Regions from separate parts of the Sinorhizobium sp. RAC02 genome, predicted to be linked through region 1. Evidence: riboswitches for the same ligand, from Rfam matches in the RefSeq annotation. Region 1 holds a riboswitch; each other region holds the start of a gene.
What was found. Region 1 has a riboswitch for cobalamin ahead of BSY16_RS23390 (DUF1636 family protein). Riboswitches for the same ligand answer to the same signal wherever they lie in the genome.

Region 1 (4,648 bases):
GGCGTGCCGCAGCTATCGACCGTGACGGGGAAGGCGAGGGCGGCAGAGGCCGCCAGCGAGAAGAGGGAGGCGAGGATCAGGCGTTTCATGGAGAGGCTCCGGTGCTGCGGGTGAGAGGGATGTCGAAGATGGTAAGCTGGCGGTCCTCGTGCGGATGGGGCAGGCGCAAGAGATCGATGCCGAAGACATCGCGCACGACATGCCGGTCGAGCGTCTCCTCCACCGGCCCGCAGGCGACAAGCGCGCCCTGCTTCAGCACCGCGATCCGCGTGGCAAAGCCTGACACAAGGTGAAGGTCGTGCAGAACCGCAACGATAGTGAGGCCGAGGTCTGCCACCAGCGCGAGAAGCGCGCCGCGGGCGCGGGGATCAAGATGGTTCGTCGGCTCGTCGAGGAAGAGGATGCGCGGCTCCTGGGCAAGCGCGCGTGCGATCTGCGCCCGCTGCCGCTCACCGCCCGAAAGCGATCCCATTTCGCGACCGGCAAGGGAAAGCAATTCCGTTCGCTCGAGCGCGTTCCGGATGATGGCGGCCTCCTCCGGGCCCGGTCGGCGTGCCGCGTGCGGTATGCGGCTGAGGGCCACATAGTCGCGCACGCATATGCGATGGTCGGGCTGGTCCGCCTGCCCGACCACGGCGACCACGCGGGCGCGTTCGGCGGGACGCATTGCGTCAAGCGGTGTGCCGAACAGGTTCACGGTCCCGGTGGTGGGTTTCAGCGTGCCGGCGAGCATGCGCAGCAGCGTGGTCTTGCCCGCGCCGTTCGGGCCGATGATGGCGAGGCGGTCGCACGCTTTGACGTCGAGCGACACGCCGCCGAGAAGGCGGTCGCCGGAGCGGATCTCGTAGGTTAGCCCTTGCGCGGAAAGGACGCAGCCGCTCATCCGGCGAGCCCTCCGATATGCGGGATGCGGGCGAGCGTCTTGCCGCGCAGTCCGGCCGGCCGCTGGCCCTCGTTGCACCAACCGTCCGGAAGGTCGCGGTACTGGCGCCCGAGGGCCAGCTGGGCGTCCACGTCCCTTGCCGGATCGATGTCGCCGAAGAGGAATGTGGCCTTTGAGGCGGCGGTGAAGGCGACAGCGAGCGGCCGCTCGCAACCCGCAAGGCAGGCCACGGTATCGACGCGAAAGCCGCCGGCGGTCGCATGGAGCGCAAGACGGGCCGTACGGTCCGACGCGGCTGCGCCGGCCCGGCAGAGGCTGCACACGACGATGGCGTAGGCGGCAGGCGTTTCGGTCATGTCATCCTTCGGCGAAAGGGCGCTGGAGAAGGATGATCGGCCATCGCGCGATGAAGCGGGAAGGCGTCACAACGCTCCCCGGCACACCCCGTCCGGTTGCTGTGTCGGATGACGGCAGGTCTCCTGGCTCGCGGGTCGAAGGGCTTGCCGGCCTTCCCGGTCGTTGGACCAGTGGCAGATATGACAAGACCTCACCGCTTACAGTTGCGGGGGCAGCCACGGTTTCGGCCCCGTTCGGGTCGTCCTCACCGTGTTCCCTATTTATCCCTCCGGCTTTGCCTCGGGAACCGTCGGCCCCCAGATAGGGGCCGATCGGAATGCCTGTCAAGCGGCGGCCTCACGCGGCCCGCCGATCCCAGCTTGAAAACGGATCCGCGAGATTGCGCCACAATTCCGGCTTGAACGTATCGCCGTCGATCAGGCAGGCGTCGAGTTCCGCGCGAATTTTCGCTTCGTCCATGGGGTCGGCGCCGATGAAGACGATCTCCTGCCGGCGATCCCCCCAGACGGGGTCTAGATAGGGTTGCATCATCCGGGTAAAGCCGGAATCGCTCGGCCATTGCTCCTTCGGTACGGATGACCACCACAGCCCCATTTTTCCGGTGCGCACGAGTGCTCCCGCCTGGCTGATCTCGCCCACGTAATGCGGCCGTGTCGCCAGCCAGAAGAAGCCCTTTGCCCGAACGACGCCGGGCCAGGAGCGGTCGATGAAGCTCTGGAACCGCATGGGGTCGAATGGCCGTTTCGCGCGGTAGACGAAGGAGCGGATGCCGTATTCCTCTGTTTCGGGGACATGGTCCTTGAAACCGTGAAGTTCCTTGAACCACAGCGGATGCTGCTCGGCCTTCTCGAAGTCGAAGCGACCTGTTCCGAGCACATCTTTCAGGTCGACCTTGCCGAAGTCGGCTTCGATGAGCCTGGCGTCCGGATTGAGCGAAACGATGATCTTGCACGCGGCGTCCCGCTCGTCGGGTGTGGCTATCCCGATCTTGTTCAGCACTACGACATCGGCGAACTCGATCTGCTCTACCAGCAGGTCGACCAACGTCCGATCGTCGCCATCGCCGGCAGTCTCGCCGCGATCACGGAGGAAATCGGCCGAGCTGTAATCCTTCAGGAGATTGGCGGCATCGACCACCGTCACCATCGTGTCGAGCCTGGCGACGTCGGAGAGGCTCATCCCGTTCTCGTCGCGGAAATCGAATGTGGCGGCAACGGGAAGCGGTTCGGCAATGCCGGTCGATTCGATGAGCAGATAGTCGAAGCGGTCCTGCTCTGCGAGCGCCCGCACCTCCGTCAGCAGGTCGTCACGGAGCGTGCAACAGATGCAGCCATTGGTCATCTCGACAAGTTGTTCCTGCGTGCGCGAAAGATTGGCGCCGCCATCACGCACCAGCGCGGCATCGATGTTGACCTCGCTCATGTCGTTGACGATGAGCGCAACGCGCAGTCCGTCGCGATTGGCGAGGATGTGGTTGAGCAGCGTCGTCTTGCCGGCGCCGAGGAAGCCGGAGAGGACGGTGACGGGGAGTTTTTTTGCCATTCAGTTTCCCTTTTATGATATAACATAACATTTTGCTGTGAAAAACGTCTATACTGCGTTTTATATCCGGATCAGTGGCAGTTAGCGCATAGTCCGTGAACTTCTATTGTGGTGGCCCGGATTTTGAAGCCGCTGCTTCTGGCGTACTTAACCAATGCATCCTCGACCTTTCGATCATGGAACTCATTGACTTTGCCGCAGGCCTCGCAGATCTCGAACGCCGTGATGCGGGGATGAATCTGCCCCTGCCGGGAATGGCAACAGACGACGAAGGCATTCATGCTTTCCAGGCGATGCACCCGCCCATGTTCCAGGAGCTTTTCGAGGGCGCGGTAGACTTGCAACGGCGCTTTCAGGCCTTGGCCGCGCAAGCGATCGAGAATGGTGTAGGCGCTGAGCGGCTGTCCGGACGATTCCAGTACAGAGAGGACGAGGCCCTGGTTCTTCGTCAGCTTCAGTTCGTGCGGTTGAGCCATCTGCGACATTGCCATCTCCGAGAACAGGTGGGTGGTCCGGACCCCTGGATTTGGGCCGGGCCACCGCTTCAACCTTTAGTGCGATGCGCCAGAGCCGCCAACGGCGACGATCGAGAAAGGCTGGCCTCCAACAGGAATGGTGCGTTCTTCCTTCAACGTTTCCGGGTCGATGATGCGGACGAGTGAATGCCGGGGGTCCGTGATCGCGATCTGGCCGTCGGCAACGGCAAGGCGCGGGCGGGGGTCACGCCAATGGCCGTCCTTGCTGTAGGGTACCGTCACTCTTGAATGGCGGTCTATTTCGCCGTTGACCACATCCAGAACACTCAGGAATCCGTCCTCGGTGAGGATGTATGCATTGCGTGGATTGGCCGGGTCGAGCGCGAAGTCCACACGCCGGGTCGGAAGCTCTACGAGGCGGTAAGGCTCCTTGCTGTCGGGATCGATCAGCACGACCTTGTCCTCACCGTAGTTGCCGAGGAAGAACTGCATGGCCTTGCCGCCGAGAAGGGTGCCGGTATACCCCTCGGGCAGGCTCTCGGAATAGGCCAGCATCTCGAGTTTTGGACCGTCGAGGCCGCCCGGCCGGGCGACGAGCACGCCTTCCTTGCAGCCGAAGGCGACGAGCCTCGCCGAGGTCGCCTCGCCGTGCAGGTCGGTGCAGGTGGCGACCTCGCCCACCTGCTGGCCGTTTTCGTCGAGAACCCTCAGGCCTATGCGGGGCGGCAGCGCGTCGGGCTTCACCTCCGCCTTCGTGTCGGGAACGGAGACGAGGACATATCGGCCCATCGTCACAGCCACTCCGTGATGCGGCGCAGTCGTGTCGACCGTGCGGATGTCCGCTTTGCCTTCGAGAAGCGCGTCTTCCTGAACGATCTCGGCCTTGCCACCCCGGTCATAGAACAGCGCCACTTCGCCGCCATGTGAAACGACATGGGCAGGCCGTTCGCCCTCGAAGGTTATGGGCAGAAGCGTGGGGTCCGAGACTTCCAGGTCGCGGTGATCGCCGTGGTCGGAGAAATCGATGCCGGTGCTGATCGCGTGGATGACGCCCGCCTCGCCCTGTGCGGCGAAAATAGTGCGACCTGAGGCGCTTGTCGTCAGCGCCGCATAGCCCTTGAGATCATAGCGTCCGAGTTCCTTGCCGCTTTCCAGACCGATTGCGCGCACGACGGGTTGTGTGTGGTCGGCGACGAACAGCCGCCACGCTTCCTTCGTCTCGTGATCGTCGGCAAACGCATGAGGCGCAGCCAAGGCGAGCGTAAGGGCTGCGGCAGCCATCAGGCGACTACGGGTTTGGTTCAAGCCCATCTGGGATCCTTTCCGGGTGTCGAAACGCGCTAACATAACAATCGGGCGGCGCTCTCTTTCCCTGTTCCGGTTGGAAAGA
Region 2 (4,648 bases), on a different replicon from region 1:
CGGACGAGGGCGAGGTGACACGGCTTGTCGATCTGTTGCGCGCAGCGTTCCAGACGGTTGCGCTCCGCGACCCCCGCACCGGCCGCAATCTCGGCCATCTGACCTTGTCAGCCGGTGTGTGCATGTCGGACCGCGCCGACAGCGCGCTCGACCTCGCATCGGCCTGCGACCGGGCGCTTCTGGAGGCGAAGGGCGCCGGGGGTGATCTCGTCGTCGTCTACGGTCGCGGCGACGAAGTGCCGGTCGGCAAGGAATGGATGCTGTACCGGGCGTCCTAGAGCAATTCCAGCGAGGGTGCGCCGCGGTTCTATCCCCGGAAATGCTCTAAAGCGCGCGGATGATCTTGCGGAGCGCCTCGTTGCGGGCACCGAGCATCAGCACGTTCTTCATGGCAAGTTTCGGGTCGTCGGTGCGGAAGATCACGCCGTTGCCGCGCACCTTGCGGTCGATGGTGAGGCGGCCTTCCTCTTCCGTCGGGGTGATCGCGATGGCGAAATACATGCGGCCCGGCTTCTTCGAAATGCCGGCGAAGAACTGTTCCCCGTCGCCGATCTCGGCACGGAAATTGGTCATGTAGAAGGCCCATTGCACGTTCGGGAATTCCGCAAAGCGGGAATTGGCCACCGTGATGTGGCAGTAGCCGAGATGCGGCGTCTCGGCCAGCGTGCGGTGGAAGATCAGCTTGGGAAACTGGATCGTCTCATGAAAGCCGTTGATACGGTCATGGGTGACGCTGCCCGCCCGCTCCAGCTTGCGGCCGGTGCGCTCGGCCACTTCCTGATAGGAGAGGTAACGCTTCTCGCTTGGGCTCCAGCTGACGTCGCGGTCGATACGGCCGGTCCGGAGAAATTGCGTGTGTACGGCTGCTTTCGGCGGGTTCGCACGCTTGTAGGCAACGGCGTCGTAATATCGAAATTTCGTCTGCTGCACGTGGCGGCACTCCATCCTCGCGCCCTGATCGCAGACGAGTTTAGGAAAACGTCGTTAAGCAATCCTTGCTGTCGCACTCCCAATTCCTGTCCCGGCAACATCGTGGTCGCAATATGACAAGCGTGTGATGCTTGGCCACAGCATCGCCATTGTCGAGGCAATGCGCCGAAAAATTAGGCATATCGCTTTGGTATGACTGGAGAAAGTTACCCCGCCACGCCCTGGCTCTTCTGGAAACAGCTGTCGTCAAATCAGGAGGCCATGTCGTTTTCCGACATGTTGCGCGACGATTCTTGCGTTTAGATAGGAACACTCAAGGTGCCATTCCTCAGGGAGGGTGGAGAATTGGGAAGCCGGTTGAATTCCGGCGCTGCCCCCGCAACGGTGTTGGAGCAAGGTGCAGCAGAAGCCACTGGACGGGAGGTCTGGGAAGGCGCTGCACTGGTTCGGAAGGCATGACCCCGAAAGGTTTTCGACTTTTTGGACGCGGTCATGGCCCGACAAGAACACTCCTCAGCCCGGAAACCAGCCTGGAGAAACGATCGTGACTGGCTGCGGCGGGCGGCCGGGAAGCGTGCACTCCGTGCGGCTTGCCGCGTGGATGCCGTCTCCTTCTGTGCGCCTCATCCGAAAGCAGTTCCAGGAAAAGTGTGAAGCGGTTTTCCGTTCGGAATTGCGTGGCAATAATTTGGATATTCTGAGGATCCGGCATGGACATTCGCAGCGACGTGCTCCGCAAGCTCAAGAACCGGCGCGACGGCTACAGCCTCGAGCAGGCCTTCTACATCGACCAAGACCACTACAAGCTCGATCTGGAGACGATCTGGTATCGCGACTGGCTGTTCATCGGCCATGACTGCGAGATCCCCAAGGCCGGCAACTATTTCACCGTGCAGGTCGGCGATTATCCCGTCGTCATCACCCGCGACCGCTCGGGCACGGTGCGCGCGCTACACAATTCCTGCCGCCACCGCGGCTCGCGCGTCTGCACCCAGAACAAGGGTTCGTCGGCCAAACTCGTCTGTCCCTACCACCAGTGGACCTACGAACTCGACGGCTCGCTGCTCTTCGCCCGTCACATGGCGGAGGATTTCGACAGGACGCAGCATAGCCTGAAGCGCATGCATTGCGAGACCGTCGGCGGCTACATCTTCATCTGCCTTGCCGATGAGGCTCCGGATTTTGCGCCGTTCCGCGCCATGGTCGAGCCCTATCTCGCCCGTCACCGCCTCGGGGAGACCAAGGTCGCCTTCGAAAGCACGATCATCGAAAAGGGCAACTGGAAGCTCGTCTGGGAAAACAACCGCGAGTGCTACCACTGTGCCGCCAACCATCCGGAACTCTGCCGCACCTATCCGGAAGCGCCGAGCGCCACCGGCGTGCAGGGCGCCAAGGATGATCCGGTCATCGCCGAGCATTGGGCGAAGTGCGAGACCGCCGGCCTGCCGAGCGAATTCCGCATGTCGCCGACCGGCCAGTTCCGCGCCGCCCGCATGCCGCTGATCCAGGATGCGGAGAGCTATACCATGTCGGGCGCGCGCGCCGTTGCACGCCCGCTGTCGAGCGACGTGCTGGAAAGCCATATCGGCACGCTGCTGCTCTTCCACTACCCGACGACGTGGAACCACGTGCTGGCCGACCACGCCATCACCTTCCGCGTGCTGCCGCTAGGGCCCGAACTGACGCAGGTCACGACGAAGTGGCTGGTCAACAAGGATGCCGTGGAAGGCGTCGATTACCGTCTCGACGAACTCACCCATGTCTGGACCGAGACCAACGACCAGGACCGCCGGATCGTCGAGGAAAATGCCTTCGGCATCCGCTCGCCGGCCTACCAGCCCGGACCTTATTCGCCGGAAGATGAAGGTGGCGTCATGCAGTTCGTCGAATGGTACGCCAATTTCATGATCGAACGGCTCGACGGCGCCAAGCAACCGCTGTCGCGGGTGGCGTGAGATGACGATCGCCAGCCATTTCCGCCATTTCGACGAACTCAATCCCTGGCACGATCGCCACAACCTTCTCGAATGCGTTGCCGCGACCGTCGAGACGACGGATGTGATGACCTTCACCTTCCGTTCGGATCGCGACAACTGGTTCCGGTATCTGCCGGGCCAGTTCGTCACTCTGGAGCTGCCCGTCTCCGAAGACGAGCCGGTGATGCGCACCTACACGCTGTCCTCGACGCCCTCGCGGCCTTTCTCCGTCGCCGTGACGGTGAAGGCGCAGAAGAGCTCGATCGGCACGCGGTGGATGTTCGATCATCTGAAGCCGGGCATGAAGCTGAAGGCCTTCGGACCGCTCGGCGACTTTTCCTTCGTGCGCTATCCCGCTGAAAAATACCTCTTCATCTCGGCCGGCTCCGGCGTCACGCCAATGATGTCGATGACCCGCTGGATGTCGGATTGCGCACCGCAGTCGGACGTCGCCTTCGTCACCTGCGCGCGCAGGCCGGACGACCTGCTGTTCAAGGCCGAACTCGAATGTCTGGCGGCCCACATGCCGAACCTGGCACTCGGTTTCGTCGTCGAGGGCCACAATCCGCGCGATGGCTGGCATGGCCTGCGCGGCCGCATCGACGCGGCGCGTCTGTCGCTGCTCGCCCCGGATTTCCGCGACCGCACCGTCTTCTGCTGCGGCCCGGAACCGTTCATGCGCGGCGTCAGGGATATGCTGAAGGTCTGCGGCTTCAACATGGAGCGCTACCACGAGGAGAGCTTCCAGCCGGCAGCAGCACCGGCACCGGAGGAGATCGCCATCCGTGCCGGCGCCGGCGAGATCGAGGTCGATGCCAATGCGGTGGCCACCATCTCCTTCACCATGGCCGGCAAGGAAGGCAAATGCCCGCCCGGCCAGACGATCCTGCAGACGGCGCGCGCCGCCGGCGTGCGCATCGGTGCGGCCTGCGAGGGCGGCCTGTGCGGCACCTGCCGTGTCCTGAAGATTTCCGGCGACGTGGACATGCGCCACAATGGCGGCATTCTCGACGACGAGATCGAGGAGGGCTACATCCTCGCCTGCTGCTCGCGGCCGATCGGCGACGTGTCGATCGAGGCGTGACGGACGGTACTCGACCTATCCATCGTCGGTGGCCGCGACTTCGATGAAGTCGATCGGTGCACCGGCGATGTCGTCGTCGAAAACCGCACAGACGAGCTTGCCGCCGAACACGCAGGCGCCATCGACATTCGTGCGATTGCCAACGGTCTGGGGGTTGTATTTCGATGGCGTGTGGCCGTGGACCAGGTGCCTGCCCCAATAGTCTTCTGGCTCATCGGATCGAAACCGTAGCCACAGCAGGTCGCGCCTGCTTTGCCGATCCAGCGGGAAGGCGGGGGATACGCCGGCATGGACGAACAGCCTGCGCGCGTCGATATGCATGAGCGGCAGCTTTGCCGCCCAGTCGAGACAGCCGGCCGGCACCTTGCCGCCGAACGACATTTCGGTTTCAAGGCCGCCATTGTCGAGCCACCAGTCGCGGTCGCTGCGCCCGTCATAGGCCCCGCACATCATGTCCTCATGGTTGCCCATCAGGCATATCCACCGGAAATTGGCGGAGGGGCCGGCCATCAGCCGGTCGAGCACCGCGCGGCTGTCCGGCCCGCGATCGATGTAGTCACCGAGAAAGACCACCGTGCCCGACGCGGCATAGCCGTCGATCCGGGCGAGCAGCCTGTTCAGCGGATCGATACAGCCGTGAATGTCGCCAACGGCGAAC
Region 3 (4,648 bases), 940 kb from region 1:
GGCGCGACTGTTCGATTTCACCCACAAGGTTACGGCGGGTCGCCGGAATTTCCGCGATGACGCGTCGGCCCGTGGCGGTGCGGCCGAACAGCTCGAAGGTGGAGCCGACGAAGACGATCTGTTCGAGATCGACGTCTAGGCTCGGCGAGGCATCGCCCGACTGGGCGATAAAGAACTGTTCCGGGCGGATGAGCGCGGTTGCGGTGCCCATTGTCTCCGCCTTGGCATGCGTGATGGAAAGACCGTCCGCCGTTAGCAGCTGTCTGCCGATCGCTTCGCCCTCGAAGAGGTTGCTGGCCCCGACGAAGGTGGCAACAAAGCTGTTCTTCGGCTGGTCGTAGATGGCGCGTGGCGTGTCGAGCTGCTGGATACGGCCGCCGGACAGCACGGCCACACGGTCCGACATGGTCAGCGCCTCCTGCTGGTCATGCGTGACGAAGATGAAGGAGATGCCGAGTTCGTGCTGAAGCGTCTTCAACTCGATCTGCATGGCCTGCCGCAGGTTCTTGTCCAGCGCGGATAGCGGCTCGTCGAGCAGCAGCAGTTTCGGGCGGGCAATGATGGCGCGGGCGAGCGCCACGCGCTGCTGCTGGCCGCCGGAAAGCTGGCGCGGCTTGCGGCCCTCCATGCCCTCGAGGCCGACCATGCGCAGGGCGTCGGCGACGCGTTTGGTACGTTCTGCCTTCGCCACACCGGCCACTTCCAGCGCATAGGCGGTGTTTTCGCCGACCGTCATGTGCGGGAACAGCGCGTAGTTCTGGAAGACCGTATTGACCGGCCGACGATACGGCGGCCGGTCGGTGATGTCTTCGCCGTCGATCAGGATACGGCCGGCATCAAGCTCGACGAAGCCGCTGATCGCCTGGAGCAGCGTGGTCTTACCGCAGCCGGATGGTCCGAGCAGCGTCAGGAATTCGTTGCGCGCGACATCGAGGTCGATCGCGTCCAGCGCCGTGACGGTCTGGCCTTCGGGCGTGGCAAAGGCCTTCGCCGCCTTCTCCAGGCGGACTATGGAATCTCGCATCGTCGTTCCCCATTATGTTATAAAAATAACGCTTGTGCGATTTGGATATCTGGATACCATTTACGCATCCAAGTCAACGGCCGACAGAAGCCGGGACGGGAACAGACGGCGCAAAGGAAAGCGCCGGGGCCTCGACGGGCCAAACCATCAGAGGAGACTATCGATGACAAAATTTGATCGTGCCGGCGCATCCGGTGTTCGCGCATTGGCGCGCAATACCGCCTTCTCGCTTGCCGCCCTCGTGGCAAGTGCGGGCATGGCAGGTGCCGCCGAACTCAACGTCTACAACTGGGGCGAATACATCAATCCGGAGGTTCTGAAGAAGTTCGAGGAGGAGACCCAGATCAAGGTCAACCTCTCGACCTATTCCTCCAACGAGGAAATGCTGGCGAAAATCCAGGGCGGCGCCACGGGCTATGACGTCGTCTTCCCGTCCGTGCACATGCAAGACATCATGGCCAAGCTCGACCTGCTCGAGAAGACCGACATCAACACCTATGAAGGCTTCAAGAACATCGATCCCGCCTTCCTGCGCGCGAAAAGCGACCCGAAGGGCGAATATTGCCTGCCCTATGCCTGGGGCTCGGTCGGCATCTTCTACAACCGCACGATCCTCGGCAAGGACATCACCGGCTGGAAGGATTTGATCGAGACGGTCAAGGCCAAGGGACTGAAGTTCACGCTGCTCGACGACATGCGCGAAGTGCTCGCGGTCGGCCTCATGCTGAACGGCCACAAGATCAACTCCACCGACCCGGCCGAATTGCAGCAGGCGGCGGACACGATCATCGCCATGAAACCGGACGTCGCGGCCTTTACCTATGACACGCGGCCGATGGTGCAGTCTGGCGACGTGGCGGCCGGCCATTTCTTCGTCGGTGCCATGGTCGATGTCTTCGGTAACGAGAAGGACCTCGGCTACGTGATCCCGGAAGAGGGCGCGACCATGTACCAGGAGGATGCCTGCGTGCTGAAGAGCGCGCCGAACAAGGAAAATGCCATCAAATTCCTGCAGTTCTATACGCGTCCGGAGATCGTTGCGCTGAATGTCTCGCAACAGACCAACGGCACGGCCAACGTTCCGGCGCGGCAATTGACCCCGGAAAAGATCAAGAATAGCAAGGAGATCAATCCGCCAGCGGAAACGATGGCGCGTCTCCAGATCTTCGAGGATCTCGGTCCCGCGCTGCGCCAGCTGGACCGGGTCTGGACGAAGGTGAAGACCGCGCAGTGACAGCGCTGGCCCGCCTGTCTCCGGATGGGCGGGCTTCGAGGAGGGGCGACGTGTCGAAACGCATTGTGAAGCTCGTACAGTCCGATGACCTCCGGCGGTCCAAGTCCGACAAGCTGATCGCCAACTATATCGAGCGCAATATCGCCGATCTGCCTTTCGAGACGGCGCGTTCCATCGCCCAGCGCCTCGAACTTTCGCCGATGACCGTCGGCCGCTATCTGCGCCGCATGGGTTTTGATGGCCTTGATGAGTTGAAGGGCGAACTGCGGCATGGCAGTTCCAACCCGGCCTGGCAGGTCAAGGGCCAGGTCGACCGGCTGGAACAGGACCGCAAGGAGGGCAAGCTGCTCGCCGGCCTCATCCAGCAGCAGATCGACAATCTTGGGCAGATCTACGAAATCACCACCGCGCCGGAATGGCAGCAGACGATCGACGCGCTCATCGGTGCCAGCGAGGTCTATGTCGCGGCCTACCAGAATGTGCGCGGCATCGCCCAGTATTTTGCCAGCCAGCTTTCTTATACCCGCTCGCGCGTCCAGTTCGTCGATGGCGTCAACGGCACCTATGCCGAAGTGCTCGACGGTTCCGTCGAGGGGCGGCTGCTCTTCCTGCACGACGTGCGTCGCTTCGCCGCCAAGGCGCGGCCGCTGGCGCTGGAAGCGCGGCGCGCCGGCGTCAAGGTCGTGCTGCTCACCGATGAATTCTGCCCCTGGGGGCCGGAGGTCTCCGATATCTGCCTCGTCGTACCCGGCTCGCACGGGCCGCTGTGGGATGGTGCCGCCACCATGACGGCCGTCATGGACCTCATGCTCAGCAACATCATCGTCGTGATGGGCGAGGCGGTGAGTGAACGCGTCGATACGCTGACCCGCCTGCAGGATGTCTTCGGGGATTTCGAGACCTGACGGCTATCGCGCCTTGACGCTGCCGAGTGGCGCGGACTAAGGATGGGCCGACGGTTCCCTGACGGATGACTCCCAGGGGATTAATAGGGAACACGGTGCGGACGACCCAACAGGGACCCATTCCGTGGCTGCCCCCGCAACTGTAGGCGGATTGCCGCCTGTCCTCGGACGCGTTTATGCGTCATGCCACTGCGGTTTTCCGCGGGAAGGCAGACAGGCAGCAGATATCCGTGAGCCAGGAGACCTGCCGTCATAGCAACAATCCAAGTCACGGGCGGGGATGCCCGGAACGGAGACGCCATGACGATTTTCGCTGCCACCCCTGGCAGATATCTACTCGTTTTCTCCCGACCGCAATCGATCCGCTCCTGTTGGTGCGTCGGCTAGGCTTCTGCCTGCCGTCGTGTCCCTCCGCGCCTTTTGCGCAGTCCTTCATCCGGGAGAAACCCATGACCATCTTTGCCGCGGCCTCACGTGCCGCCCCTCTGCTTTCGTTCGTTGCCGGCACGGCAGCTTTTGTTCTCTCCTCGGGTGCGGTCCACGCCGCCGAAACCCAGTATCCGCTGACGTTCGAGAATTGCGGCCGCCCGGTCACCTTCGAGAAGGCGCCGGAGCGTGCGGTCTCGCTCGGCCAGAGCTCGACCGAAATCCTCTACCTGCTCGGCGTCGGCGACCGCATGGTCGGCACCGCGGTCTGGATCGGCCCGGTTCTGACCGGTTACGAGGAGGCCAATGCCAAGGTCGAGCGCCTTGCCGACAATGATCCGAGCTTCGAGAGCGTCGTCGCCAAGAAGCCGGACCTCGTGACGGCGCAGTTCCAGTGGCATGTCGGCCCGGAAGGCATCGTCGCGACGCCGGAACAGTTCGAGGAATTGAAGATCCCCGTCTACACCTCGCCGGCCGATTGCATCGGCAAGGACAATACCGGCGGCGGCGACGGTGTGCGCAAGACGGTCTTCACCATGGACCTTATCTACAAGGAAATCAGCGAACTGTCGCAGATTTTCAATGTACAGGATCAGGGTGAGAAGGTGATCGCCGAGCTCAAGGCCCGCGAGGCCGCGGCCCGCAAGAAGATCGCCTCTGCCGATGGCAAGCTGTCCGCCGTCTTCTGGTTCTCCAGCGCCGAACTCGACATCGACCCCTATGTCGCCGGCCGCAACGGCGCGCCGGGCTACATCCTGTCTGCGCTTGGCATCAAGAACGTTATCGAGAGCGACGAGGAATGGCCGACGGTTGGCTGGGAAACCGTTGCCAAGGCCGATCCGACCATCATCGTCGCCGGCAAGATGGAACGCCGCCGCTTCCCGGCCGATGACGTTGCCGTCAAGCACAAGTTCTTGAAGGAAGATCCGGTCGCCAGCCTGATGCCGGCGGTCAAGAACGGCTATGTGGTCGACATGGACGCCCAGGCGATGAACCCGACGATCCGCACCATCGAGGGCATCGAAGTGCTCGCCGACGCGGTCGAAAAGGCTGGCCTCG
Region 4 (4,648 bases), on a different replicon from region 1:
TGCCGGTCGTCAGCGAAGGCGTGACGCGCGGCTGGAGAATGCTGTAGCCGGCAGTGATTTCGCCCGTCGCCTCGTCGATGACGGGACGGTTGATCGGGTGATGCATCTTGCCGACAAGCTTGGTCACGGCATCGCGCATCAGGCGCGTGTCGGAATCGAGCGTCATGACATATTTGACATCCGCCGGCACGATGTTGGCGCCCGGCAGGAAGGTCGTGTCGCCGTCGCCGCGCAGAAGCAGGTTCAGCTCGTGCAGCTTGCCGCGCTTGCGCTCCCAACCCATCCAGGCGCCTTCCGACGGATTGTAGAGCCGGCGGCGGTGCAGGAAGTAGAAACGCGTGCGCCCGTCATAGGCGTAGCGGGCGGACAGCGCCGCAACCTCGCGCTTGGCGTATTCGAGCACGTCGAGATCGGCCGGCGTCTCTTCCGACTGGCTGTCGGCCCAGTCGCTGATGAGCGCGAAATAGATCTCGCCACGCGGATTGGCGAGGTAGTGCACTTCGAGATTGCGCACCAGTTCGTCGACATGATCGCGCTTGGAAATCAGACAGGGCACGGCAAGCAGCGTGCGTGCATCGTCCGGAATGCCGTCCTTGAATTCATAACCGACAAGGCGGGACGGCGTGACGAAGAAGGTGACCAGCGTGTTGAAAAGGCCGGTCGCGCCCTCGGAGGCCGGCAGCGCGAAAAGCACGAGCATGATCAGCCATGCGCCGTTCGGAATATCGAGCGGATCGAGGAAGAAATAGACAGCGATCATCGCCAGCAGCGTCAGGATGATGTTGGGCGCGGCAATCGCGAACCAATCCAGCTTGCGGGTCAGGCGCACAGCGCGCTGGACCATCGACGGACGATAGCCGATGCGCTTTTCGAGCTGCTTGCGCTTCTTGCCGACGAGGAAGGCCGCCACATTGGCCTTGTAATCCAGGTCCTCGACATGCGCCGCCGCGTCTTCCTCGGTCATGGTGAGCGCGATTTCGGTCACTTCCAGCTCGGTCTTGCCGGAGCGGCGGGCGAAGCGCTCGATCGTGTTGCGGTACTTGTTGCGCGAGCCGAAATCGAGGTCGCTGTAGTCGGAGCGCTGGCGCAGCGCTTCGTCGAGGCGGCTGACGCTCTCGAACCAGACGGGCCATTCCGTATCGTCGACGGAGCGCAGGCTCTTGATGAGCGAACTCATCGTGACGTTGCCGGAGGACAGCCGGTTGTTCTCCGCGACGATCAGCTCCTCGAGGTCGCTGCCGCGGCTCTCGATCTTGCGCTCCAGCCACTGGATCACCGCGCCCGAGGCCTGCAGGCCGTCACGAAGCCGGTAGAGCAGCTGGATGACGAAGGTGTTGTCGTCGATGAAGGTCTCCATCGACTGGAGATGGGCAATGCATTTTTCCGGATCGTTGAGCCGGATCAGTTCGTCCGCCACCTCGTTCGCCTTCAGCCGCATCTTGCGCGAGCGCTCGACGCGGCTCGAAATGCGGCGGAGGTTTTCAAGAAGCACGAAACGAATGAAGGAAGGCAGCGCCCAGAGTTCGCCGATCTTCAGCGCATCGACCTTCTGGAAGCCCTGAACGAAAGCCGTCAGGCCATCATGCGAGACGCTGCTATGCGTATGGGCGACGTAGAGCCAGGCGACGGCGAGCGTGCGCGGCATCACCTGTCCCTCGACCTCCAGGGTCGGCAACTGGCGGAAGAAGCGGCGGGGGAAATCGCGACGGACTTCCTGGATCGCCTCTTCGACGACGTAATAGTTGTCGAGCAGCCATTCGGCTGCGGGGGTTATCTGCACGCCCGCTTCGACATCCTTCGCCGTCGTCTGGTAGACGCGGAAGATCTCCTTCTCGTTTTCCTTGTGCCGGGCACGGAATTCGAAGGGTCGGAAGCCGGGCAGGGCCGCGCGTTTGTCGCGCGCCAGCGCTTCACCGCAATCGGCGAGCTCCTCCAGCGTCAGATAGGTGGCGCGGATCGAATCGTTATAATCGATCTGCTTGACGTCGGCATCGCGCGAGGAGGCTTGCGGCGTATTATGAAGGGGCATGTTTCTGATTCTGGATCCGGCCATGTGGAACCATCCGGCGGCGGCCTTTGCGCTGGACAGTTTTTTGCGGGCAGGGTTCATATTTGTGCCGCGATCAGCCATGGCACCGAACCGCACCCCGGGGGTACTTGACGGTTGGACATGGCTCAGGCGACACGCTTGTTGGCATCCTGGCCGCGTGGTGCATGAAAACGGCATTTTTTAGCCGTAAGGACAGAGACTTGCAACATGTCAACAGGACTGGATGGCGCAGCATGGACCCTCATCTGCGGATTTGGTGAATCGCCCATCCCTCCCCAAGGGCGAACCTGCGCATGGTGCAGGCGGAAAGCCAAATGCCTGGTGACGGAAAAAGTTCCCGCCCTGTGCATGATAGTCAAAACCATTGACTTGCCGGCGCGCTGACGCCAGTTTGCCGAAGTCAGGGTCTTCCGAGTCGCATGCGGCTTGGAGGCTAAGAGGGAAGCCGGTGCGATGCTCCAGATGGAGTGCCAAGACCGGCGCTGCCCCCGCAACTGTGAACGGCGAGCGACTGTCGATAAAGCCACTGGTCTTTGGACCGGGAAGGCGAGACAGAGGCGACGACCCGTGAGCCAGGAGACCTGCCCTGATACTTGAAACGTCCATGGGCGGGGTGTCCCAGTGGTGCGCTTGCTTGTCGCCTTTCGGCGAAATCCAGCATGCGTGCGTCCGGTCATCCCCCAATTTACCGATTGGGGAAGAAATGCTTGCACTTGATCACAACGGCCTCTCCGGCACCGGAAAGCCGGAATCCGTCTTCATCTCCTGGCTGCTCTGGCAACCGCGCGGCGCCGACCTTGCCGTCGAGGCACTGAAGGAGGTGCAGAAACTCTCCCGTTATGAGGATGCCGATCCGGATATTGCCCGCCTGCGATCGCTGTTCGCCTCGCTTGCCGGTGCAGACCGTCCGCTTCACTGACGCGTCGTTCGCATAAACGCATATTGACATAAAGATATCTTTATGTGACTTCCGATGCAGTATGATTGCACCGGAGGGCTTTGCCATGGCCAAATCGCACCTGGACACCCTGTTCGGCCCCGAACTGCCGCGACGCGACGGCCGCGAGATCCTCGCAGCCCTGCAAAAAGCCGCGCGCGAGCGCATCCTGGTGCTCGACGGCGCCATGGGCACGGAAATCCAGACGCTCAAGCTCGTCGAGGACGATTTCCGCGGCGACCGCTTCGGCGATTGCGCCTGCCACCAGCAGGGCAACAACGACCTGTTGACGCTGACCCAGCCGGGCGCGATCGAGGACATTCATTACCGCTATGCGCTGGCCGGCGCCGATATTCTCGAAACCAACACCTTCTCCTCCACCACCATCGCCCAGGCCGATTACGGCATGGAGGACATGGTCTATGAACTGAACCGCGACGGTGCGCGCCTTGCGCGGCGCGCCGGCCTGCGCGCACAGGAAAAGGACGGCCGCCGCCGCTTCGTCGCCGGCGCGCTCGGCCCGACCAACCGCACCGCCTCCATCTCGCCCGACGTCAACAATCCCGGCTACCGCGCCGTCTCCTTCGATGACCTGCGCCTCGCCTATGCCGACCAGCTGCGTGGCCTCATCGATGGTGGCGCCGACATCATCCTGATCGAGACGATCTTCGACACGCTGAACGCCAAGGCCGCGATCTTCGCCACCCGCGAAGTCTTCGAGGAAAAGGGCATCGACCTGCCCGTCATGATATCAGGCACAATCACCGATCTTTCCGGCCGCACGCTGTCCGGCCAGACGCCGGAAGCCTTCTGGAACTCGGTGCGCCACGCCGACCCCTTCTCGATCGGCCTCAACTGCGCGCTCGGCGCCAATGCCATGCGCGCCCATCTCGCCGAAATCTCCTCCGTCGCGCAAACCTTCGTCTGCGCCTATCCCAATGCCGGCCTGCCGAACGCCTTCGGCCAGTATGATGAAACGCCCGGCGAGATGGCCGCCCAGATCGAAGGCTTCATGCGCGATGGGCTGGTCAACATCGTCGGCGGCTGCTGCGGCTCGACGCCGGACCATATCCGCGCCGTCGCCGCCGCCGCCGCCCGCCATAGCCCACGCGAAATCCCCGACATCCCGCGCCATATGCGGCTTTCCGGCCTCGAACCCTTCACGCTGACCGACGCCATTCCCTTCGTGAACGTGGGCGAGCGCACCAACGTCACGGGCTCGGCGAAATTCCGCAAGCTGATCACCGCCGGCGACTATGCGGCCGCGCTCGACGTCGCCCGCGACCAGGTGGCGAACGGCGCGCAGATCATCGACATCAACATGGACGAGGGCCTGATCGATTCAGCCAGGGCCATGACGGAATACGTCAATCTCATCGCCGCCGAGCCGGATATCGCCCGCGTCCCCCTGATGATCGACAGTTCGAAATGGGAGGTGATCGAGGCCGGCCTGAAATGCGTGCAGGGCAAACCGCTGGTCAACTCGATCTCGCTGAAGGAAGGCGAGGAAGCCTTCCTGCACCACGCGAAGCTCGTGCGCGCCTATGGCGCCGCCGTCGTCGTCATGGCGTTCGACGAGACCGGGCAGGCCGACACCAGGGCGCGCAAGGTGGATATCTGCACCCGCGCCTACAAGCTCTTGACCGAAGTCGCCGGCCTTG

Region 2: linked by a shared signal. The riboswitch ahead of BSY16_RS10545 (aromatic ring-hydroxylating oxygenase subunit alpha) and the one ahead of BSY16_RS23390 (DUF1636 family protein) in region 1 are both predicted to bind cobalamin.
Region 3: linked by a shared signal. The riboswitch ahead of BSY16_RS27565 (ABC transporter substrate-binding protein) and the one ahead of BSY16_RS23390 (DUF1636 family protein) in region 1 are both predicted to bind cobalamin.
Region 4: linked by a shared signal. The riboswitch ahead of BSY16_RS16305 (hypothetical protein) and the one ahead of BSY16_RS23390 (DUF1636 family protein) in region 1 are both predicted to bind cobalamin.

Annotation. Positions count from the first base shown of each region.
Region 1 covers NZ_CP016452.1:472,719-477,366, forward strand. Annotated here, with positions in the region: partial or broken gene BSY16_RS23380 (ABC transporter substrate-binding protein) at 1-89, opposite strand, end outside; gene BSY16_RS23385 (ABC transporter ATP-binding protein) at 86-883, opposite strand; gene BSY16_RS23390 (DUF1636 family protein) at 880-1,239, opposite strand; cobalamin riboswitch at 1,336-1,546, opposite strand; gene zigA (zinc metallochaperone GTPase ZigA) at 1,577-2,782, opposite strand; gene BSY16_RS23400 (Fur family transcriptional regulator) at 2,854-3,258, opposite strand; gene aztD (zinc metallochaperone AztD) at 3,334-4,569, opposite strand.
Region 2 covers NZ_CP016450.1:2,189,480-2,194,127, reverse strand. Annotated here, with positions in the region: gene BSY16_RS10555 (diguanylate cyclase domain-containing protein) at 1-278, shown strand, start outside; gene BSY16_RS10550 (DUF6656 family protein) at 325-930, opposite strand; cobalamin riboswitch at 1,230-1,478, shown strand; gene BSY16_RS10545 (aromatic ring-hydroxylating oxygenase subunit alpha) at 1,641-2,885, shown strand; gene BSY16_RS10540 (FAD-binding oxidoreductase) at 2,887-3,990, shown strand; gene BSY16_RS10535 (metallophosphoesterase family protein) at 4,006-4,648, opposite strand, start outside.
Region 3 covers NZ_CP016452.1:1,412,282-1,416,929, forward strand. Annotated here, with positions in the region: gene BSY16_RS27550 (ABC transporter ATP-binding protein) at 1-1,024, opposite strand, end outside; gene BSY16_RS27555 (polyamine ABC transporter substrate-binding protein) at 1,281-2,258, shown strand; gene BSY16_RS27560 (MurR/RpiR family transcriptional regulator) at 2,309-3,163, shown strand; cobalamin riboswitch at 3,198-3,429, shown strand; gene BSY16_RS27565 (ABC transporter substrate-binding protein) at 3,649-4,648, shown strand, end outside.
Region 4 covers NZ_CP016450.1:3,385,488-3,390,135, reverse strand. Annotated here, with positions in the region: gene BSY16_RS16310 (glycoside hydrolase family 94 protein) at 1-2,029, opposite strand, end outside; cobalamin riboswitch at 2,437-2,653, shown strand; gene BSY16_RS16305 (hypothetical protein) at 2,754-2,969, shown strand; gene metH (methionine synthase) at 3,055-4,648, shown strand, end outside.